Regions from separate parts of the Lactobacillus fornicalis genome, predicted to be linked through region 1. Evidence: riboswitches for the same ligand, from Rfam matches in the RefSeq annotation. Region 1 holds a riboswitch; the other holds the start of a gene.

Evidence for each region. Region 1 has a riboswitch for thiamine pyrophosphate ahead of ACNDLV_RS03890 (ECF transporter S component). Riboswitches for the same ligand answer to the same signal wherever they lie in the genome.
Region 2: another riboswitch for thiamine pyrophosphate. It lies ahead of ACNDLV_RS03670 (ATP-binding cassette domain-containing protein); the one in region 1 lies ahead of ACNDLV_RS03890 (ECF transporter S component).

What each region holds. Positions count from the first base shown of each region.
Region 1 is NZ_JBLTIM010000014.1:2,222-7,673, reverse strand. Features, by position in the region: gene ACNDLV_RS03900 (MFS transporter) at 1-1,150, opposite strand, end outside; gene ACNDLV_RS03895 (M42 family metallopeptidase) at 1,261-2,343, shown strand; TPP riboswitch at 2,400-2,496, shown strand; gene ACNDLV_RS03890 (ECF transporter S component) at 2,537-3,106, shown strand; partial or broken gene ACNDLV_RS03885 (transposase) at 3,253-3,549, shown strand; gene yjeM (glutamate/gamma-aminobutyrate family transporter YjeM) at 3,671-5,140, shown strand; partial or broken gene ACNDLV_RS03875 (FIVAR domain-containing protein) at 5,389-5,452, shown strand, end outside.
Region 2 is NZ_JBLTIM010000013.1:70,985-76,436, forward strand. Features, by position in the region: partial or broken gene ACNDLV_RS03655 (Rpn family recombination-promoting nuclease/putative transposase) at 1-585, shown strand, start outside; gene ACNDLV_RS03660 (hypothetical protein) at 703-1,245, shown strand; gene ACNDLV_RS03665 (energy-coupling factor transporter transmembrane component T family protein) at 1,300-1,956, opposite strand; gene ACNDLV_RS03670 (ATP-binding cassette domain-containing protein) at 1,946-3,322, opposite strand; TPP riboswitch at 3,354-3,443, opposite strand; gene ACNDLV_RS03675 (MFS transporter) at 3,530-5,002, shown strand; gene ACNDLV_RS03680 (AraC family transcriptional regulator) at 5,044-5,452, shown strand, end outside.

The DNA.
Region 1 (5,452 bases):
AATCAAATAATTCAGTAGTATAAGTAAAGTCTAGTAACAATGAAATTGATAAAACAATTGAAAAAATTGTAAAAATAATCAAGGTTAATATTGAAGGTAATTGAGGGAACAAAGCTAAAATAAATAAACAAATAATTGAAATAGAGAATGTAACAATTAAGAAACTTCGTCTACTCATCTTGTTGAAAAGCCAAATCCCAATTGCTGTACCAACAATAATGGCTAAATTGTAAAGTAAACCTGATAAGAAGGCATTATTCATGTGCATATTCTTCAATAAGATTGGTAAGAATATACTAATACCAAAGAAAGCAAAAGCTTGGGTAGCATAAAAAGCCGTTCCAGCTAATGTTGCTCGCCAATATTTTTTACCAAAAAGTTCAAGTGGAGAAGCATCAGTTTTCTTTTTTACTCTTAGTAAACTTTTTGGAAGTCCCCATTTTTTACCAAGATTTTTCTGAATAACTTTTTGTGCTTGTCGATGCTCACCTTGACTAGCAAGCCAAGATGGAGAGTGGGGAATTTGAACAATGCTCCGATAAATAGCAGCTATTAGGCCTAAAACTGCTGACGAACAAAGCATAAAGCGCCAATCGCTAATAAATTGGCTAGCTAGAAAGGATAATCCAAATCCATATGACCAATATAATAAAAGATTACTTTGTTTTTTAGCTCCATCTTTGGTTGGCATCCATTCGACTAAAATAGAATTACCAACTGTGTAGTCAATTGCAATCATCAATCCAATTCCTACTCTGAGTAAAAATAATAAAAATAAGTTACTGGTAAAGAATTGTAATATTGATAAAAGTGAGTAAATATACATATTTGCCATCAGCAAATGCTTACGCCCGAATCGATCAGAAATACGGCCCATGATGAAGCTACCAGCTAATCCGATTAGTGACCCTGCCCCTAATAGACCTAGCCAAGTATCATTAATACTTAGAAAAGCTTTAGCATGGTTAAAAGCACTACCAGCTATCCCTAGTGCATAAGCACATGCAATTTGCCCTAAAACTAATGCCCAATATAATTGAGCATGTACATCAGAAAAAGGGGCTTTTTTGTAACTTTTACGTTTATAAAATATGTTCTTTTTTTGTTTACGTTTTATTTCTGTTTTACTTTGTTGATTTTGTTCACCCATGTGGGGATGCAACATCCTTTCTTAAAATCATCTTTATACTAAAACTGATAATAACATGATAACATAAAGTAAAGATGATATAGAAAGATATGCTATTATGAGGTATTTTTATGGACAAAAAAGATGAAATCAGAATGTTAAAAAATTTTTCTGATGCTAATGCAACTTCTGGCTTCGAAGAAGAATTTGTTAAGCTTTTTACCAACACTATTAAAAAATATGCTGATATCGAAGTTGATGGCATGTTAAATGTCTATGCAAACAAAAAAGAAAATAAGGCTGGTCGATTGACAGTACAGCTTGATGCGCATTCTGATGCAGTGGGATTTATTACGCAAGCAGTTCGTCCCAATGGGTTAATTAAATTTGTTCCATTAGGCGGATGGTCACGAGTAAATATTCCTGCTTTAAAAGTAAAGATTAGAAATAAAAATGGTGAATATATATCCGGTGTTGTGGCAACTAAGCCACCTCATTTTATGAATGCTAGTGAGAGAAATAAGTTACCAGAAGTAGCCGATTTATCTATTGACGTTGGTTCTAGTAGTCGAGCAGAAACTATTAATGATTATCAAATTGATACTGGATGCCCAATTTTTGTTGATGTTAAATGTGAATATAATGAAAAGACTGGACTCTTTTTCGGAAAAGATTTTGATGATCGTTTTGGAGCAGCTGCAATGGCAACTGTCTTAGAAGAGTTGCAGGGTGAGAATTTAGATGTTAATGTAACTGCTGCTCTGTCTAGTCAAGAAGAGGTAGGGCTTCGAGGGGCATATGTAACTGCTCGAAAGGTAAGGCCCGATTTGTGTATTGTTCTTGAAAGTTGTCCTGCAGATGATACCTTTGAACCAGATTGGCTTAGTCAAACTGGGCTTAAACGTGGTGTAATGTTAAGAGATATGGATGTTACTTTTTTGCCGAATCCTAAGTTCCAACAATATGCTTGTGATTTAGCTACTAAAAATAATATTCCGTTCACTAGAAGTGTTCGAACTGGTGGTGGACAAGATGGAGCAGCAATTTACTATGAAAATGGTGCTCCAACTATAGTAATAGGAATTCCGGTAAGATATGAACATTCACCATATTGTTTCAGTAGTTATCAAGATTATCGAGCTAGTGTTGATTTAACCAAAGCAATTTTAAAAGATATGACTGCTGAAAAGTTAGCAAGCTTTAAGACTTTTTAGTAACCACTTTAAAGAAGCCATGATATACTAACACTATAGTTAAATATTTATAATTGTTTTGTCACTAGGGGAGCTAGTAGCTGAGAGACTTAGGTCGACCCTTTGAACCTGAACTGGATAATGCCAGCGCGAGGAAAGTGGATTAAATTTAGAAATTAACCCTCCTTTTGACTAAGTTAAAAGGAGGATTTTTATGTTTAAGAAGAAATTAAATTGGGATATTCAAGCAATTATTTTGGTAAGTTTAGTTGGATTAATAATGGGCGTAATTTATACTTATGGATTTAATTTGATTTATAATTTAACCAAAGCAGCCCTATTACCAACAGGCTATGCTCAATTGACTGATACTTTAATGAGTGGCTTATGGTATATGGCGGCACCTTTAGCAGTTTATTTTGTTCCAGTAAAAGGTAGTGCTACCTTAGGTGAAACATTAGCTGCTTTTGGTGAAATGCTTGTTGGAGGACAGTGGGGTGCAATTACTATTTTGGCGGGTTTTGTACAGGGATTGGGAAATGAAGTAGGCTTTTTGACATCTAAAAGTCGAAAACATTTTACTTGGTCAGCTGTTTTACTGGGGGCAACTGGTGCGCATTTTACCGGTTTTTTCTTAACGTATGTATTGTATGGGTGGTACAAGTATAATCTAACTTTGCAAATTTTGATGTTTATTACTGGCTGGCTAAGCAGTTTAATATTTGATGGTGTATTGATTAAATTGATTTGTAGTCGGTTTGAAAGAGCTTTTTTTAAAAAATAAACAAAAATTCCTAATAAGTTTCAAAGTTTTAAACTATAGCTTTTTTCGGCTCTATAATTTTTCCTGTTGATAGCTTATTTGAGTTAAACTGTTAACGGGTTTTTTATTGCATAAAAAAGAGGCCATAGGCACCTTTACTTACATCCCAAGACTATCTAACTCAAGAACAAGTTGTAATGGAAGGTATTAGTTGTGATCCAAGGCTAGATAATGCGTATAACTTACTGCAAGACTTTATTGACCTTCAAGCACAACTTACGAGCAGTCTTAAATGGTGCTAGATTCAGCTACTCTAATGGTTGTTTAGAAGGTTTTAATAGCAAGATTAAACAGATTGAGCGTACTGCTTATGGTTATTCAAATTATATTTACTTACTAACAAGAATTAGATTAGAGAAAACAGGGTTAAAGAAAAAGAACCAAGCAATTTATATATTGCTTGATTCTTTAAATCACTCCATATCAACAGTATTTGACAAAGAGCCCTTTTTTCATACTTTGATTAGTATTAAAATGTATAGTGTCGTATATCGATTTTAAGAATATTTTGAAATGAGGAATTTTATGAGCGAAAAGAAAAAGAAGATAACCTTGGTTGGGTTAATCTTAATGATTTTCTCCTCAATTTATGGTTATAGTAACTCATTAACAGCTTTTTATCAGATGGGCTATGCTAGTATTATCTGGTACGTATTAACAGCAGTTTTGTTTTTCTTGCCGTCAGCTTTGATGTTTGCAGAATATGGTGCTTCATTTAAAGCAGCTAAGGGTGGAATTTTTTCTTGGCTACGTGGCTCAATTGGTGAAAAGCCTGCTTTTGTCGGTACTTTTATCTGGTTAGCTGCTTGGGTAATTTGGTTGGTATCGTCTACACAATTTTTCTTGGTATCAGTTGCAACAGCAATTTTTGGTAAAGATACTACAACTAGTTGGCATTTATTTGGGTTATCAAGTGATCAAACTTTAGGTATTTTAGAAATAATTTTTTTGGTACTTGTGTGTGCAATTGCATCAAAAGGTATTAATGGAATTGTAAGAATTTCAAGTATTTGCGGAGTGGCAACTTTAGGGATTTCAGTAGTTTTTATTGTTGTTAGTTTGATTATATTAATGATGCAACATGGTCAATTAGCTGAGCCATTAACAGCAGCGAGTTTAGTAAAATCACCGAATTCATCATTTACTAGTCCATTTGCAGTAGTTTCTTTCATTGTATATGCTTTGTTTGCGTATGGTGGTTTGGAAACTATGGCTGGGGTAATTGACAATGTTGAAAAACCAGAAAAAACATTCCCTCGTGGTTTGATTTGGGCTATGATTATGATGACCGTACTTTATATTTTGACTATTTTTTTATGTGGTGTTACAGCTAATTGGTCAGAGATATTAGGTCAAAAGAATGTAAATTTGGCTAATGTTGAATATGTTTTAATCAATAATATGGGATTGGTTTTCGGTAAAGCCTTTGGCTTAGGACATGCCCAAGCATTAATATTAGGTAAAGTATTTTCACAAATTACAGCTATTAGTGATGTATTAGGTGGATTAGGTGCAGCTTTTGTTATGCTTTATTCTCCTATTAAGTCATTTATTGAAGGATGTGATAAGCGATTACTTCCGAAGAAATTAACTACTTTAAACAAATATGATATGCCAGAATTTGCTATGTGGTGTGAAGTGGCTTTTGTATCATTGATTATTTTGCTTATTTCATTTGGTGGTAGTTCTGCAAGTGCTTTTTACACAGTTCTCACAGATATGATGAATGTTTCATCAGCAGCGCCATACTTGTTTTTGATTGGAGCTTTTCCATTTTTTAAGATGAAGAAAGATTTGGATCGACCTTTTGTATTTTATCGAAGTCAAAAGTGTGTTTGGATTGTTATCGCCTCTGGGATTATTTTTACGATTATTGAACCGATAGTTGAAGGTGATCCAGCAACAGCATTTTGGACAGCCTTTGGTCCAGTTTTCTTTGGTGTAGTAGCTTGGATTTTCTATTCAAGGGCAGAAAAGAAAATAAAAGATTTGTAATAAAAATTTAGTAGAAAAGAGCTTTGCGGAAGCAAAGCTCTTTTTGTTCATAAATTCTTCACATTTTTATCTTCATTTTTTCGAACTTACAAATGATAAGTAACAAAAAAGTCACAAATTTATACCATTATAAGCACAACTCCTAGATAAACTAGTTAGCAAATAATAGAAATACAAAGTTTGATAGTGGGTAATTCAAATTTTTGTATTTGGAATAATGTTTCGAATAATCTGGGAGGTTTATTTAAATGTTTTCAAAGAAAAATAAAAAGCAATATGATTTAAAACATGCAGATGGCCGGCAACACTGGT
Region 2 (5,452 bases), on a different contig from region 1:
ATTGGGCCACGAATGAGGTACTATCAATCGTCGATGGACAGGGATACCTTGGACCGGGGAGAACCATATACTTCGCTGTCTAGAACTTATCTAATTTTTCTTTGTGCATTTGACCCGTTCGGTAAAGGGAAATTACGCTATAGTTTTCACTTGTAAGATGACGAAGATAAAAGTATTCAGCTAAAGAACAATGCCGAAAATATTATCATTAACTCTAAAGGGAGTGGCAGTGAAGATGTCGATTTGTTAAATCTCCAAAGATTAATGAACGATGATAAAATAGAATCAAAAGGAATCTTTAAAGAGATTCAGAACAAAATCCAAGAATACAATGATGATCCGAAAAGGAGAAATCTTATGAGAACAGCAGAATTACGTATGAAAGAAGAAACAGCAATAGCTGAAAAGAGAGGTCGCGAAAAAGGCGACAAGAATACGGTACAATCTTTTGTCAACTTTTTTAAACGGAGTAAAGCTCAAATGAGTGAGGAGGAAATATTTTCGGCAATCAAAGATTCTGTGAGTTCAAACTTCAGTTTAAGTGACTCAGACATCAAAGCAATAATCCACCAAAATATGAAATAAACTCCAAAAGGAGAAATCTTTTATAGTTTTTATATTTAATAATTAAAAAGTAGGGATATTAATGATAAAGTTGGAGTATATCTACTTTGTATAGTAACAGTTATATTTTTATGCTTTATGCTCTTTAGACTGAATAATGAAACTAAGTCTGAAAATGTAAGAAACTTAAAAGTAAATAAACATACAAATAGTCAGAGCTCTAAGCAACAATATGAAATCAGTTCTGTTTATAAGGCAGAAAATGTTGAAGAAACTATTTCTGAATCATCTTCGAGTGATGATATAGAAACTAATTATGGAAAAATAGGCTCTTTTGATGTACCTAAAGAGTTTCAAGGAACATGGTATATGGCACTGGAAAATGGAAAAATAATAGATTTAAGGATATCAGAACATACAATTAATGAAGATTTACTATTTATAAAAGATCCTAATTTTCAAGTTGCTTCAGATGACCCAAGAGTGAAAGATTTTCCGTCCGATATTCAATCTTGGTACGATACAAAGCTTGTATATTATAAAGGGGATAAAGTTATAAGTTTAGTTCACTGGCTTTTATCAGGTACAGATAGCTTTAATTATCGTCTGCATAATGAAGATGGAAATCAGGTAATTGTCTGGGTTCATGGGCCATTATCAGAACGGTGTGTATTTTTTTAAGACTCCTGAACTAGCTAAGAAATATGCTGGAGTGAAATTCTCTGATTTAGTAGATTAAAGAAAATAACTAAAAAACACTAATACAATAAAAATCACTAAAATCCCTCCGAACCAGAGGTAATCACTGAAGCGGACTTGCACAACTTGCAAGACGCTTCTTTTTTTATCTTCGTTAAAGCCATGAGAAGTCATCGCTTGAGCAAGTAACTCTGAATTGGCTAAAGCCGCAAGTAATGCTTTGAAATAGAGTCTGGGTGAAAAAAGTGAAAGTGGAGTTTGCCGCATTAATCCTGCATATCTAATTTGTTTAATTTGTCGTTTCATCTTAGGCAAAATGTTGACGGCGGCTAAAAAACCATAAGCAAATTTGGCAGGTAGATGGAGATTTTGTTCAAAAGATCTGGCAAGAGTGGTCATATCAGTTGTTAAAGTTAGACATGCTCCAGTAAAAACATAGACATAGATGCGGCTAGCTAAGCTTGTGGCATCATAGACTGAGTTCTTACTAAAGTAAGCAATCGTAACGAAAGCGCAAATTGCTGCCAAGGCCGGATAAAGTAAAAGTTTGAAAAATTGCGTTAGCTTTAAATGGTATTTAATTAAATAGATAAAACAGGCAAAGATAACAATCAGGTTCAGTTCAACAGAATTGGTTGCGGATATAACTAATGCAATGATTAATAAAAGTAGAAATTTAAAACTAGGATTCAAGATTTTCTCCTCCGTTTTGAACATAAGTTAAGCCTTTTTTAGCTAGAACTAAATGGTAGTCACAAATTGGTGTAAGTTCGCAAATTTGGTGACTGATGATAATAAAAGTCTGATTAGTTTGCTTTTGAATATCAGATAGCAGGTTAATGATTATTTGTCTTGAAGCTGTATCAAGACCAGCAAGTGGTTCATCTAGTAGTAATACATCATGATTATTTAATAGCATTAATAAGATTTGGAGTTTCTTTTTTTGACCTCCAGATAAGGTATAAACGCTATGATCTAACAGCTTGTTTAGACTTAATTTTTCTAAGCTTTTAGCTAATTTCTCTTTTGTAAAATATGGATTTACTTGCTTTTTTTGGCTTAGTGTTAATTCCTCTTGGACAGTGATTTCTAAGAATTGATTGTTAGCTTCTTGAAAAACTTGAGCAACACTCGCCAGATAAGGTTTTAGGTGCCAGCCTTTTATTTCTTTTGATTTATAAGTTAGATTTCCATAATAGGGATGCATTTTAGTTAAAGTTTTAAATAAAGTTGTTTTGCCAGCTCCATTTTCGCCGGTAAGCAAGGTAATCTTCCCTTGATAAATTTTTTGCGTGGAAACTTCAATCAAAGGGAGGTGTTGCTTGATAACTGTATTTGAAAAGTTAAAGATTGATTTTTGATTTTGAGGTAAGGAAAATTTAACCTTATAAGGTTGTTTTAGTTGCTTAAATAGCTTGGTTCTTTCCTCATTAGTTAGCGGATGGAGTTGTTTGTCTTTAAACAGCCAAATTTCGTCTGCTAGAGTTTCATAATCTGGTAAATCATGGTCAACAATAATCACAGTTTTACCAGCTTTAACTAATTGTTTTAGTTTAATTAAAATATTTCTTCTACTAGCTAAATCACAATTTGCAAATGGTTCATCAAGTAAAAGTAAGTCGCTATCCATAGCCAATAAAATAGCTAAAGCAACTTTTTGTTTTTCTCCGCCAGAGAGTTGAGCAATTGGTTGCTTTAATAAGTGACTAATTCCAGTAAATTTAGCTACATGGTTTATTTTATCTTTATAAGTTTCACGTGAAACTTTTAGATTTTCCATCGTGAAAATTAATTCATTATAAGCAGTAGGTAAAGCAAATTGAAGTTCTGGATCTTGGAACATCATATTTGTTTTTGCATCAATTGAAATTTTACCAGTTAGCTTGCCACCGAATTTTGGTAATAAACCGGCCATGATTTTAAGTAAAGTAGATTTACCAGCACCATTTTCTCCAATTAAGAGATGAATTTTACCAGGTGCAAAGTTAATAGATAAATTTTGGATAATGGATTGCTTATCGTAAGCAAAATTTACATGAGATAACATAATCGAAGTCAAAATAAAACCACCTTTCATGAGGTGGCATTAAGTAATCAAAAGTCATTTTCCCTTCACTAGCATTACCTAGACCAGGTTCAATGGGTATCATCTCAGCCTAACGGCACCCCTAAACGTCTTGATTATATATAAAAACGCTGTCATTGTCTATTCAATTGCTTTCAGACGTTGTATAGTTAATTAAAATAAGTTGAAAAGAGAGCAAGTATGAATAAAAAGAGAATAACTATTGTTACGATGGCTTTGTTACTATCTAATGCAATGTCTGGATTAGACAATACAATTATTAATACCGCCCTTCCTAGAATTATTGCAGATCTTAAAGGGATTGAATATATGGGGTGGATGGTTAGTGTATTTTTATTAGGAACAGCTGTTGCAACGCCATTATGGAGTAAGCTAGGTGAACGTACTAGTAATAAGCTAGCGTATCAGCTAGCGGCATTAACTTTTTTATTAGGAGCATTATTTCAAGGGATGGCTCCTAATATGTTTATCTTGTTGCTGGCGAGATTAATTTGTGGATTAGGAAATGGGGGAATGGTTTCGATTCCTTATATTATTTATTCAGACTTGTATCCTAATCCAGCTAAAAGAATGAGAACTCTGGGTTTAGTTAGTGCTTTTTATTCTTCAGCAACCATCATGGGACCGATGCTAGGGGGCTGGATAGTTGATACTTTGTCGTGGCGCTGGGTATTTTACCTTAATATTCCAGTTGCTTTGATATCAATTATTCTTGTGCAAATCTACTTTATCGATGAAAAAGTTGAGCGACCAAAGAAAAAGGTTGATTTAGGTGGAGCAATCACTTTAACTTTGGGTTTAATTATTATGTTAATTGGTGTGGATTTAATTGGTGAAACACAACTTGGTACTTTATTAATATTATTTGCGGCAGCTTTGATATTCTTTGGAATGTTAATCATTATTGAAAAAAGAGCTGAAGATCCAGTTATTCCAGGACGTTTATTTAAAAACTCAGATTTAAATATTGATTTTGCTTTGTTTGTTTTAATTTGGGCAGCAATGATGGCATTTAGTGTTTATGCACCAATGTGGGCTCAAGGATTACTAGCTACTAGTGCCTTTATTGGTGGAGCTACACAAATTCCGGGTGCATTTACTGATTTATGCGCTTCTTTATCAGTTGCTAAAATGCGAGAACATTGGTCGGCAGGTCAAGTGGTATTAATTGGGATTGGTTCACTGCTAATAGGTTATTTCATAATGATGTTTGGACCTATTACAATGCCTTATTTTTTAATTATTTTAGCGGGGATGTTTCAAGGTGTTGGTAATGGGATTGTCTTTAATGAATTACAAGTTAAGGTCCAACAAGATGTTGAGAAACAAGATGTCCCAGTAGCAACTTCGTTTTCATTTTTGATTAGAATGATTGCTTCTGCCGTGGCGGCTAGTGTTTTTGGGTTGATTATGAATGCCTCACTTTTTAAAGGTGTTAGGGAAAGTAGAGGTAGTATAACGATAAATATGCTCAATCATTTATCTGATGCTGAAACAAGTAAGTTATTGCCACAAGCATTATTACCACAAATGAGGCAGATTCTTTATAGTGGAATTCACAATATTATGATTGTCGCAACAATATTAATTATTGCTTCATTCTTTATTGGATATTACGCTCGGCAAAAAGAAAAGCATTCCATCAGCAAATAAGAAACCATTAATTGTATAATGATATTAAGGCGGTGATTTAAGTGGCAATTTTTACATTAGACCAATACTTAAAGGGAGTTATTAAAAATACTAAACAAAATACTAATGATTTAAAATTAGACTCCAAAAATAAAGATCAAAAAGATTTTGCCATTTATGTTGAAAATCATAATGGCGGTATTCACCGCTATCATTCACAAGAAGAATGGCTTTTTGTAGAAAATGGGACATGTTCTATTAAATTCCATAATCAAATACTTGATTTAACAGCTGGAAATTTAGTTCTGATTAAAGCAGGACAAGCGTTTGAAATTAAAGAGCAAACTTCCGAAACAGTAGTTGTTAAGATGTGTGTTAAAGCGATTTATAATTTTGAAAAAGAACTTCAAAATTATCTAAGTTTAGATGATAAAGAAAATGAAATTTTAGTGACAGTTAAAAATTTATTAG